DNA from 2 places in the Kineococcus esterisolvens genome. Region 2 is predicted to be linked to the other one. Evidence: riboswitches for the same ligand, from Rfam matches in the RefSeq annotation. Region 2 holds a riboswitch; the other holds the start of a gene.
What was found. Region 2 has a riboswitch for thiamine pyrophosphate ahead of thiM (hydroxyethylthiazole kinase). Riboswitches for the same ligand answer to the same signal wherever they lie in the genome.
Positions count from the first base shown of each region.

Region 1 (5,837 bases), on a different contig from region 2:
CGAGCACGCCCAGCAGGGAGGACTTGCCGGACCCGCTGACCCCCACGAGCGGGGTCACCCGCCCCGCGGGCACGTCCACGTCCACACCGGTCAGGACGGTGGCGGGGGCGGGGGGCCGCAGCCCGCGGCGGCGGCGCACCAGCCCCAGCCCCGCACCGCGCAGCACGTCGCCGGTCACCGGCAGCCGCGGGGCGAGCAGTCCCGCGGGCACGGCGGCGGGCTCGGGCTCCGGCGCACCGGGCAGCCACAGCTCCCCCTCGCCCGCTCCCGGGACGAGGACCCGCCCGGGCGGGCCGTCGGCGGCGACGCGGCCGTCGCGGCCCAGCAGGACGACCCGGTCCACGTGCCCGGCCCACCCGGCCAGGTCGTGGTCGACGACGACGAGGGTGCGCCCCGCGGCGGCCCGGAGCACCGCCGCGCGCACGGCCTCGGCGGTGGGGGCGTCGAGCATCGACGTGGGCTCGTCCAGCAGCAGGACGCCGGGCTGCAGCGCCAGGACGCCGGCCAGCGCCAAGCGCTGGCGCTCGCCGCCGGACAGGGTCGCCACCTCCCGCCCGCGCCCGGCGGTGAAGCGGGCGGCGGCGTGGGCCCGGGCCACCCGCTCCCACACCTGCTCGCGGGGCAGCGCGAGGTTCTCCGGCCCGAAGGCGGTGTCGCGCCCGGCGGTGGCGGCCACGACCGCGTCCTGCGGGTCCTGCAGCAGCAGGCCGGCGGCGCCGGGACGGGTGGGCTCACCGGCGACGAGGACCTCGCCGGTGGCGACGGGCTCCCCGCCGGGCCCCTCCTCCAGCACGCCCGCCAGGGCGCGCAGCAGGGTGGACTTTCCCGCGCCGCTGGGCCCGGCGAGCAGGACGCGCTGGCCGGCGGGGACGTCCAGGTCGACCCCGTCCAGGACGGGTCGCGCGGCGCCGGGCGGGGTGACGCTCAGCCCCCGCACCCGCAGGGCGGCCGGTGCCGCGCCGGCCGCCTCAGCCACGGGTGCGGTGCTCGTGGCCCGCGGCGAACGCGGACAGGGCGCCGGAACGCGCCAGGGCCCGCACCAGGGCCCAGCCGCCCAGACCCGCCACGAGCACGCCGGAGACGACGAAGAAGCCCGCGTAGACGAGCTTCCAGTCCCAGCTCCACGCCGCCCAGTAGGCGGACCACTCGTAGACGGACTCGGCGGCGGCGGCCACGGCACCGGCCAGGACCGCGACGGCGAGCGTCCAGCGCCGCCACAGGAACAGCGCCACCGCGATCTCCACGCCCAGGCCCTGCACGGCGCCGGAGACGAGCACGCCGGCGCTCCACTGCGTGCCCAGCAGCGCCTCGACGCTGGCGGCGACCAGCTCGGTCAGCAGCGCGGCGCCGGGCCGGCGCACCACCAGGGCCCCGACGACGGCGGGCAGCAGCCACACGCCGCTGACGAGGCCCGCGACGGGCGGGAACAGGGCGAACAACGGGTCGAGGGCGCTGTAGGCGAAGTGCCAGCCCCAGAAGACGACGCCGAAGGCGACGCCGAGGACGGCGCTGGTGACGAGGTCGACGGTGCGCCAGCGGCCGGCGGGGCGGCGTCCGGTGCTCTTGCCGAGGGTGGTGCTCACGGTGGCCTCCTGGGTGCAGGAGGGGGACCCGCGGCCACGGTGGCCACGGGTCGAGGATCGCCCGACTCCCTACGCCGGTGCTAACCGGGTCAGGTTCGAGGGTCTGCGGCTGCCCGCACTCTCAGCGCCCTGCGGCGCTCCCCTGTCGTTCGGCGCCAACCCTACCCCGCTCCCCCGCCCCCGCGGTGGGCGAGCAGGATGGGGGTGTGCTGCGACACCTGCGTGGACCGGACGGCGGCCCTTCCCGGGGGGTGCGCCTGGTCACCGTCGTGCTCGTCGTGGCCCTGGTGGGCGCGACCGCCACGGCGCTGGCGCCGGTGCTGCGGTGGTTCCTGGACCTGCTGTAGGGCAGGGTGCACGCCATGAGTCCCATCGTCTGGAAGCTCGTCGGCCCCGGCGCCGCCGTCGCGGCGGGTGCCGTCGCCAACCGCCTCACGAAGAAGATCTGGGTGAGCGTCACGAAGTCGCCGCCACCGGCCAACCCGGAGGACCCGGACGTGGCGTGGAAGGAGGCCGTGGCGTGGGCGCTGGCCTCCGGCGCCATCATCGGCCTGAGCCGGCTGCTCGTGGAGCGCCAGGCGGCGGTCTGGTACCGCAAGGCCACCGGTGAGCAGCCCCCCGGCCTGCAGCGCGGCCAGGACGTCCGCACCTCCTGACGCGCGGCCGGCCGGGCGCTCCCCGCGACCGGGTGCGCTCGCGCCCGGTCGCGGGGCGGTTCAGCCCCAGCGGGCGGCGAGCCGGTCGTGACGGGCGTCGGCGTCGGGGTCGGTGCGGCGCAGCTCGGGGTGGTCGTCGTGGTGCTCGACGATCTCGCGCGCGCCGGCGGCGAAGCTCGTGGTCGCCGCGAAACCCGGCACCAGGCGCTTGAGCTTGGTGTTGTCGAAGAGGACCGAGTGCGCCTTGTCGCCCAGCAGGCTGGGCCCGCGCGAGGGGTCGTCGCGGGCGATGGCGTCGGAGGGCACGTGCACGAGGACCGGCTCGTCCGCTCCGGCGGCGCGGGCCAGGGCGCGGTGCACGGCGTCCCACGTGACCGCCTCGTCGGAGGTGATGTGGACGGCGTCACCGGTGAGGGCCGGTTCGCCCAGCAGCGGCACGAACCCCTTCGCGAAGTCGGTGTGGTGGGTCAGCACCCACAGGGAGGTGCCGTCGCCGTGCACGACGACGGGCGCGCCGCGGCGCATGCGCTCCACCACGGTCCAGCCGCCGTCCACGGGCGGCGAGGTGCGGTCGTAGGTGTGGCTGGGACGCACCACCGCAGCGGGGAACCCCTCCTCGCGGTAGGCCCGCGCGAGGAGCTCCTCGCAGGCGATCTTGTCGCGGGAGTACTGCCAGAACGGGTTCGCCAGCGGGGTGGACTCGGTGATCGGCAGGTGGCCCACGGGTTTCCGGTAGGCGGAGGCGCTGGAGACGAACCAGTACTGCCCCACGCGCCCGCGGAACGTCTCCACGTCGGCGGCGACGTGCTCGGGCGTGAACGCCAGGAAGTCCACGGCCACGTCGAACTCGCTGCCGCGCAGCGCCTCCCGCACGGCGGAGACGTCCCGGACGTCAGCGGTCACCTGCCGCACGCCCGCGGGCAGGGGGCGCTTGGACGCCGTGCCCCCGCGGTTGAGGACCGTCAGGTCCACCCCGCGCTCCACCGCCAGCGCCGCGCACGCGGAACTGATGATCCCCGTGCCCCCCATGAACAGCACCTTCAGCGCCACGCGCCCACTCCCGTCCTCGACACCGTCGTCGTACGCCGCCCTCGGTGACCGGTGGCGAGCCGAGGATAGGCCTGGAGCGCTCAGTGCACGACCTTGAGCCCGATGACGCAGCCGACGATCCCGGCGAGGAACAGCACCTTGAGCGCGGAGAAGCTCTCGGCGCCGGTGAGCATGGCGTACGCCACCGTCAGGACGGCGCCGATCCCGACCCACACCGCGTAGGACGTCCCCACGGGCAGCTCGCGCATCGCGTACGCCAGCCCGGCCATGCTGGCGACGACCGAGACGGCGAACACGACGGTGGGCCACAGCTTCGTGAAGCCCTCCGAGCGGTCCAGGGCCGTGGCCCACACCGCCTCGAGGGCACCGGAGAGCACGAGGACGATCCAGTGCACGCAGACCTCCTGGACGCGGGGCGAGGTCCCCACGTCTACCGGACCCGGCGACCGCTCCGGACGGGCGGGGGCGGCACGTCGCCCCGGATACCCTGAGCCGGTGACCCCCGGAGCCAAGTCGTCGCTGCACGCGCTGGGGTCCATCGAGCTGCAGACGCGGCGCGAGCTCATCCACGCCCGGCTGCGCGAGGCGATCAGCTCGGGCGAGCTCACCCCGGGCACGCACCTCGCGGAGGTGGAGCTCAGCGAGGCGCTCGGCGTCAGCCGCGGGACCCTGCGCGAGGCTCTGCGTCAGCTGCAGCAGGAGGGCCTGCTGACGTCGGACGCTCGCGGCCGCCTCTCGGTGCGCGTGGTCACCGAGCGCGAGGTCGAGGAGATCTTCACCGTCCGGCACGCGCTGGAGAGCCTGGCGCTGGAACTGATCTGCGCGCGCGAGGACCGCACCTCCGTCGTGGCGCGGGTGCGCGAGGAGCTGGAGAACCTGCGGGAGGCGGAGGGCGACGTCACCGCCCAGCTGGACGCGGACCTGGCCTTCCACGAGCGCATCTGCGAGCTGAGCGGGAACACCACGCTGCTGCACAGCTGGCGCTCGATCAGCGGCCTGGCCCGCGCAGCGATCACGGCGGCGGGGCCGCAGACCGCGCTGCACAACATGGCGTACCAGCGCCACGCGCCGATCGCCGACCACCTGGAGGCCGGCGACGCCGCCGGCGGCCGGGAGTTCCTGCGCACCCACATGCGGGAGGCCGCGGCGCGGATCGAGCAGCGGATGCGCCGCAGCGTGGAGCCCACCGCCGGCTGACCGCGGGACCGTGGCGACTCGCCCGGGGCCTTGACAAGCGCCTCCCACGATGTGGGAAAGTCTCCGCGTTCTACTGTCAACAGTAGGACCGATGACAGTCCAGTGCGGGACTGGTCCCCGTCGAAGGAGATGGCAGTGACGACAGCGAACGGTCGAGTCCTCGGGACCGAGCACAAGAAGAGGGTGGCCGTCGGCAGCGCCGTGGGCACCACGGTCGAGAACTACGACTTCATCGGCTTCGGAACGGCCGCGGCGCTGTACCTCGGCGACGCGTTCTTCCCGGACAGCGACCCCACGACGGCGCTGCTGTACTCCTTCGGCACGCTGGGCGTCGGGTTCGCCGCCCGCCCGCTGGGCGGCATCATCGGCGGCTACCTCGGCGACAAGATCGGCCGCCGGCCGGTGCTCATCGCCTCGCTGCTCGTCATGGGCCTGTCGACGGTGCTCATCGGGGCCCTGCCCACCTACGAGACCGCCGGGATCCTCGCCCCGATCCTGCTCGTCACCGTCCGGATCATCCAGGGCCTGGCCTTCGGCGCCGAGTGGGGCGGCGCGATCCTCATGACGTACGAGCACGCCCCGTGGCGGAGCAAGGGCGCCTACACGGCCATCCCGCAGGCCGGCTTCCCCCTGGGCCTGCTGCTCGCCAACCTCGCCTTCCTCGCCAGCGCGAGCCTGCCGGGCGACTGGGCCTGGCGCGTGCCGTTCCTGCTCAGCTCGATCCTCATCGGCGCGGGCATGTACATCCGCCTGAAGGTCGAGGAGTCCCCGGACTTCGAGGACGCCAAGGAGCAGGGCGAACTGGTGAAGAACCCGCTCGCCGAGGTGGTCCGTCAGGACTGGCGCAACCTGCTGCGCGCCTTCGGCCTGCGCATCGCCGAGACCGCCGGCTACGCGGTCTCCATCTCCTACGTCACCTCCTACGTCCACGACCAGGGCCTGGCCGAGCGTCCCGACACCATCCTGGCGATCGTCGTCGCAGCGCTGATCGGTTTCCCCGCCACGCTGCTGTGGGGCCGGCTCACCGACCGCATCGGCCGCAAGCCCGTGTACGCGTTCGGCACGACGCTGATGCTCCTGTTCGGCGTCCCGATGTTCCTCATGCTCAACACCGGGGACCTGGGGCTCATCATCGCCGTCTTCGTCATCGCCTTCGCGGTGTGCCAGAACTCCCTGGCCGGCACGCAGGGCGCGTGGTTCGCCGAGCTGTTCAGCACCGCGACCCGCTCCTCGGGCGCCTCGCTGGCGTACCAGCTCGCGGCCGTGGTATCCGGCTTCACCGCCTTCGCGGCCGTCGCGGCCTACGAGGCGTTCGGCTGGGCGGGCCCCGCGGGCCTGTTCATCCTCTTCG
Region 1 is NZ_JBJLRI010000106.1:1,937-7,773, reverse strand. Features, by position in the region: gene ACRYR8_RS20035 (ATP-binding cassette domain-containing protein) at 1-976, opposite strand, end outside; gene ACRYR8_RS20030 (ECF transporter S component) at 969-1,583, opposite strand; TPP riboswitch at 1,633-1,737, opposite strand; gene ACRYR8_RS20025 (hypothetical protein) at 1,790-1,930, shown strand; gene ACRYR8_RS20020 (DUF4235 domain-containing protein) at 1,946-2,239, shown strand; gene ACRYR8_RS20015 (NAD-dependent epimerase/dehydratase family protein) at 2,300-3,268, opposite strand; gene ACRYR8_RS20010 (DMT family transporter) at 3,370-3,684, opposite strand; gene ACRYR8_RS20005 (GntR family transcriptional regulator) at 3,785-4,486, shown strand; gene ACRYR8_RS20000 (MFS transporter) at 4,616-5,837, shown strand, end outside.
Region 1: it holds a riboswitch for thiamine pyrophosphate, as region 2 does, so the genes downstream of both, ACRYR8_RS20030 (ECF transporter S component) here and thiM (hydroxyethylthiazole kinase) in region 2, are expected to answer to the same signal.

Region 2 (5,837 bases):
GTCATGCCGATCACGGCGTTCATCGGCGTGCGGATCTCGTGGCTCATCGTCGCCAGGAACGCCGACTTGGCCCGGTCGGCCTCCACGGCCTTGTCGCGGGAGCCCACCAGGACCGCCAGCGCGGTGTTCACGGCCTCGCCCACGGCGACGACCTCGGCCGGGCCGGTGACGGCGGCCGGCTCGGTGGTCTCCCCGGCGGCGAGCTGCTGGGCGGCGGCGGCCACGCGCTGCACGGGCCGCACGATGCGCCGGTCCACCCACAGGGCCCCGGCGACCAGCAGCAGGACGAGGCAGGTGGTGCCGGCCAGGATCAGGGCGCGGGTGCGGGCGGCGTTCAGCGTGGCGGCGCGCTGCTGCTCCGCGAGCAGCACGCGCTCCTCGGCCTCCAGGACGTCCAGGGCGGCGGTGATGCGCTGCATCGCCCGGCGCCCGTCGTCGGTGCTGACCAGGGCCTGCGCGGCGGGGAAGCCCGCGGTGCGGCGCAGCGAGATGGTGTTCTGCATCTCCGACAGCTTGGCGGCCACGGCGCTGCGCAGCTCGGCCCGCGCACCGTCGGCCGCGGCGCTCGTGCCGCTCTCGCCCACCAGCACGTCCACGAGGTCGTCGACGTCGCCGACCGCCTGCTCGTACGGTTCCAGGTAGTACTCGCGCCCGGTGATGACGTACCCGCGCTGACCGCGCTCGGCGTCGCGGACCAGCACGCGCAGGGCCCCGATGTCGTCCAGCACCGCGTGCGTGGCGTCGACGTCGGCGCGCTCGGCCAGCAGCGTCTCGATGCGCGCGTGGGAGCTGCCGCCCAGGACGAGGATCGTCGTGACCGCCACCAGCAGGCCGGCGGTGAGCATCCGCGCGATCGAGGAGCGGGCGCGCGGTCCACCCGGGGTGGTGGTCACCAGGTGGCGCCGGCGCCGGCCCTGGCCAGCACCTGCTCGATGGCGCTGCACAGGGCGGTCAGCACGACGGGCTTGGTCAGGTACACCGCGCCCAGGGCCCGGCCCGCCTCGATGTCCGCCGGCTGCACCCGGCCGCTCAGGAAGATCACCGGAAGGTGCTCGTAGCCCTCCTGCGTGCGCAGGCCCGCGACCATCTCCAGGCCCGTCGTGCCCGGCAGCGACACGTCGCTGACCAGGACGTCCGGAGCGCCGCGCTCGGCCATGACCGCCAGGGCCGCCGCTGCCGACTCCGCCCCGATCACGCGGTGCCCGGCGGCGCGCAGCCGCAGGTCGAGCAGGGTGCGGATGTCCGCGTCGTCCTCGACCACCAGCACCTTGGCCATGTCCGGGTCCCTCCTGGGTCGTCGCCGCGCAGCGGGGCACCGTGCCGCGGTCGTGGCGGGTGCCGCGTGCCCCGCCTCCGGGGTCATCGGCACGCACGGCGCCCGGGTGAAGCCCGCACCCACCCGTCCGGCGCAGCGACCCGCGGACCCGGTCCGGGTACCCGTCCCGCCGTCGCCGCGCCGTCGCCCCGCTGCGCCCGGACGGGTGAGCGGTGCGGGTGAGCGCCGGGCACGCAGCGGTCTCAAGGGACCGCCGGTGGCGCCCGATGACTCCCGTGGCGCGGTTCGGCAGCGAGCCGCCTCCCGCGCCGCTGCCCCGCACCCGGCGAGAGGACGACCGACGTGCACCACCCCGACGTCGCTCGGCGACCTCCCCGGCCCCCCCTGGTCCCCGCTGCGCGGTCCCTGCTGCGCTCGGCCGCCTTCACCGCCCTGTTCACCGCCGGGTTGCTTCTGGGCCGCTGGACCGTCCCGGACGGCGGCGCGCTGTCCCTGGTCTCCCCGGGTTCCGGTGTCGCCGCCGTGTGGTTCGCCGTGCAGCGCGGCGCCGGCACGCGCCCGCTGGACACCGCGCTGCTCGCGGTCACCGGCGTGCTGGTGCACGCGCTCACCGGTGCCGGCGCCCTGCTCGCCCTCACCACGGCCACCGCCACCGTGCTGCAGACGCTCCTGTTCGACGCCCTGCTGCACCGCTGGTGCCCCGGTGCCGGCCCGGGCCGGCCGCTGCGCGGCGTGCGGGCCCTGCTGCGGCTGCTGGCCGCCACCGGTGCGGCCGTCGCCGCCGGCGCGCTCGTCGGGCCGCCGGCCGCCTGGTGGCAGGCCGGGCACGTCACCTGGGTCGACCTGCCGGTGTGGGCCGCCCGCAACGGCCTCAGCGTGCTGCTGCTGGCGTGCGTCGGGCTGCGGCTCGTCGCCACCAGCGCACGGGACGGGTCCGCCCCGGTGCCGTGCGCTCCGGTGGCCCGCCGCCGCTGGGCCGAGGGCGTCACCGCGTTCGCCGTCACCGCCGTCGCGTACGCGGTGCAGTTCACCGTCCCCGGGGTGCCCGACCTGGTGTTCCTGCTGCCCGTGCTCACCGTCTGGGCGGCGCTGCGCTTCTGCACCCGCACCGTGGTGTGGCACAGCCTCTTCACCGGCCTGGCCGCGCTCGTGCCCACCCTGCTGGGGCACGGCCCGTTCGCCGCCGAGCCCGACCCGGCCCTCCGTGCGCTCGCGGGGCAGGCCTTCGCCGTGCTCACCACCGTCATCGGGCTCGTGCTCGCCCTGGGCCGCGACGAGCGCGACGAGCTGCTCGCGGAGGTGCGCCGGCAGGCCGACGACTCGCAGCGGCAGGCCGAGGCCGCCGCGATGCTCACCGACGCCCTGCGGTCCCTGAACTCCGCCGCCGACACCCGCCAGGCCCTGTGCGAGGCGACGGCTCGCATCACCGGCGCCGACGGGGTGTACCTCGCCGAGCCCGACGGGCGGGGGGACCTCGTCACCCGGGCGGTCTGGGGCGAGGGGATGGTCCCGGTGAGCACCCCCGCCGACGAGCCCACCGTGCTCGCCGACGCGTTCCGGCGCGGTGCGCCCGTCTTCGTCAGCGACCTGTCCGGGCACACCGGCGCCTCGGGGCGGCTGCGCGACGCGCTCGGCGCCGTCTCGGTCGCCTACCAGCCGATCACCGCCACCGACGGGCGGACCGCCGGCCTGCTCGCCAGCGTCTGGCGCACCCGGGTCCAGGAACTGCCCGCGCAGACCCGGGTCGTCCTGGCGACCCTGGCCCAGGAGGCCGCCCACGGCGTGGAACGCGCCGACCTGCTGGCCCAGCTGGCCGTGGCCGCCGAGCGCGACCCCCTCACCGGCCTGGCCAACCGCCGCCGCTGGGACGAGACCACCACCAAGGAGATCGCCCGCGCGGTCCGCAGCGGGCTGCCGCTGTCCTTCTGCCTCATCGACCTGGACCACTTCAAGCGCTACAACGACACGCAGGGGCACCTGGCCGGCGACGACCTGCTGCAGGAGTTCGCCGCGGCCGCCGCCGGCTGCCTGCGCGAGGTCGACACCCTCGCCCGCTGGGGCGGGGAGGAGTTCGTGCTCGCGCTGCCCGGGTGCAGCGCCGCCGGCGCGCGCGCCGTCGCCGACCGCATCCGCGCCGCCGTGCCGCACGGGCAGACCTGCACGATCGGCGTCGCCCAGTGGCAGCCCGGCCTCAGCGCCGCCGAGGTCGTCGCGCTGGCCGACATCGCCCTGTACGAGGGCAAGGAGGCGGGGCGCAACACCACCGTCGTCAGCGACACCCCCGCCGTCACCCCCGCCGTCACCCCCGCGGCCCCCGCTCCCGTCGCCTGACGGGGCCGGACCCGGCCGGGTCAGGCCGGGTCGGGGCGGGTCGGGGCGGGTCGGGGGGCGGTGTTAGGTTCGCCCGCGACACGGGGTGCCCCGCGAGGGGCTGAGATCACACCCGTCGAACCTGACGCAGGTAGTGCTGACGAAGGGATGTCACGGCGTGGAAGCCGGAAACCCCGCGCGCCCGAGCGCGCAGCAGGTCGCGGACGTCCGCGACGCCCTGGCCCGCGAGCACCCGCTGGTGCAGTGCCTGACGAACTCGGTCGTCACCACGATCACCGCCAACGCGCTGCTCGCCGCCGGCGCCGCACCCGCGATGGTGGACAACCCCCGCGAGGCCGCCGAGTTCGCGCAGGTCGCCTCCGCCGTGCTCGTGAACGTCGGCACCCTCGACGACGAGCGGGCCCGCGCCATGGCGCTCGCCGCCGCCTCCGCCCGCGCCGCGGGGAACCCGTGGGTGCTGGACCCCGTCGCGGTCGGCGCGCTGGGGTTCCGCACCCGCACCGCCCGGGAACTGCTGCAGCACGCACCGGACGTCGTGCGCGGCAACGCCTCCGAGGTCATGGGCCTGGAGGGTTCCGGTGCCGGCGGGCGCGGCGTGGACTCCACCTCCCTGGCCGAGGACGCCCTGGCCGCGGCGCACCGGCTCTCGGAGCGCACCGGCGGCGTCGTCGCGGTCTCCGGCGAGGTGGACGTCCTCGTCCACGGGGACCGCGTCGTGCGGGTGCGCGGCGGATCACCGCTGCTGACGCGCACCACCGGCGCCGGCTGCTCCCTGGGCGCCCTCGTCGCCGCCTGCACCGCCGTCACCGGCGACCCGCTGCTGGGGGCCGTCACCGCGCACGCGCACGTCGCGCTGGCCGCCGAGCGGGCCGCCGCCCGCTGCCCGCGGCCCGGGAGCTTCGCGATCGCGTGGATCGACGAGCTGGACGCCGTGGACGCCGCCGCCCTGCGCGCGGACCTGGCCGGCACCGGGCGGCTGGCGTGAGTGCCCGGCCCTTCGACCCCTCGCTGTACCTGGTCACCGACACCGCGATGTGCGGGCCGCGGGGGGTTCCCGCCGTGGTGGGCGAGGCGGTCGCCGGCGGCGTGAGCGCCGTGCAGGTGCGCGGCAAGGGCGCGAGCGACCGGGACCTGCTCGCGCTCGTGCGCGCCGTGCAGGACGTGCTGCGCGGCACCGGTGTCCCGCTGGTCGTGAACGACGCCGTGGACGTCGCGCTGATCGCCGGCGCGGACGGCGTGCACCTGGGCCAGTCGGACCTGCCCGCGCAGGAGGTCCGCCGCCTGGTGGGGCCCGACGTCCTCGTGGGGCTGTCGGTCTCCAGCGTGGAGGAGGTGCGTGCCGTCCCCGCCGGGGTCGTCGACCACCTCGGGGTGGGGCCCGTGCACGCCACCGGCACCAAGACCGACGCGGCCGCCCCGCTGGGACCGGACGGTGTGCGCGCCGTCGTGCGGGCCGCCGCCGGGACCCCGTGCGTGGCGATCGGCGGTCTCCACGCCGGGAACCTGCACGAGCTGCGCGGCACCGGCGTCGCCGGGTTCTGCGTCGTGTCCGCGGTGTGCGCCGCCCCCGACCCGCGCGCCGCCGCCGCCGGGCTGCGGGCGCGCTGGGACGGCCGCCCCGCGGCGGGATCCCCGGTGGACCGGTGAGCGCGCGCGTCGCCCTCACGATCGCCGGCAGCGACCCCAGCGGGGGAGCGGGGATCCAGGCGGACCTGAAGACGTTCGCCGCCCTGGACGCGTTCGGCACCGCCGTGCTCACCGCGCTCACCGCGCAGAGCACCCGCGGCGTCGCCGGGGTGCACGTCGTCCCGGCGGACTTCGTGCGCCGCCAGCTGGAGGTGCTGCTCGACGACGTCACCGTCCACGCCACCAAGACCGGCATGCTCGCCGACGCCGCCGTCACCCGCGCCGTGGCGCTGGTGCTGCGCGAGCGCCGGCCCGGCCCCGTCGTGGTCGACCCCGTCATGGTCGCCACCAGCGGCGACCGGCTGCTGGACGCCTCCGCCGTCGCCGCCGTGCGCGACGAGCTCGTGCCGGTGGCGGACCTGGTGACGCCCAACGTCCCCGAGGCGGCGGTGCTGCTGGGCGCGAGGGCCGCCCGCGACCCCGACGAGGTCGCCGCCCAGGCCGAGGAGCTGCTGCGGCGCACCGGCACCGCGGTGCTGCTCAAGGGCGGGCACCTCGACGGCGCCGAGAGCGTCGACGTGCTCGCCGAACCCGCCGGAACCCA
Region 2 is NZ_JBJLRI010000016.1:9,518-15,354, forward strand. Features, by position in the region: gene ACRYR8_RS07595 (hybrid sensor histidine kinase/response regulator) at 1-893, opposite strand, end outside; gene ACRYR8_RS07600 (response regulator) at 890-1,276, opposite strand; gene ACRYR8_RS07605 (GGDEF domain-containing protein) at 1,619-3,607, shown strand; TPP riboswitch at 3,679-3,772, shown strand; gene thiM (hydroxyethylthiazole kinase) at 3,765-4,592, shown strand; gene thiE (thiamine phosphate synthase) at 4,589-5,254, shown strand; gene thiD (bifunctional hydroxymethylpyrimidine kinase/phosphomethylpyrimidine kinase) at 5,251-5,837, shown strand, end outside.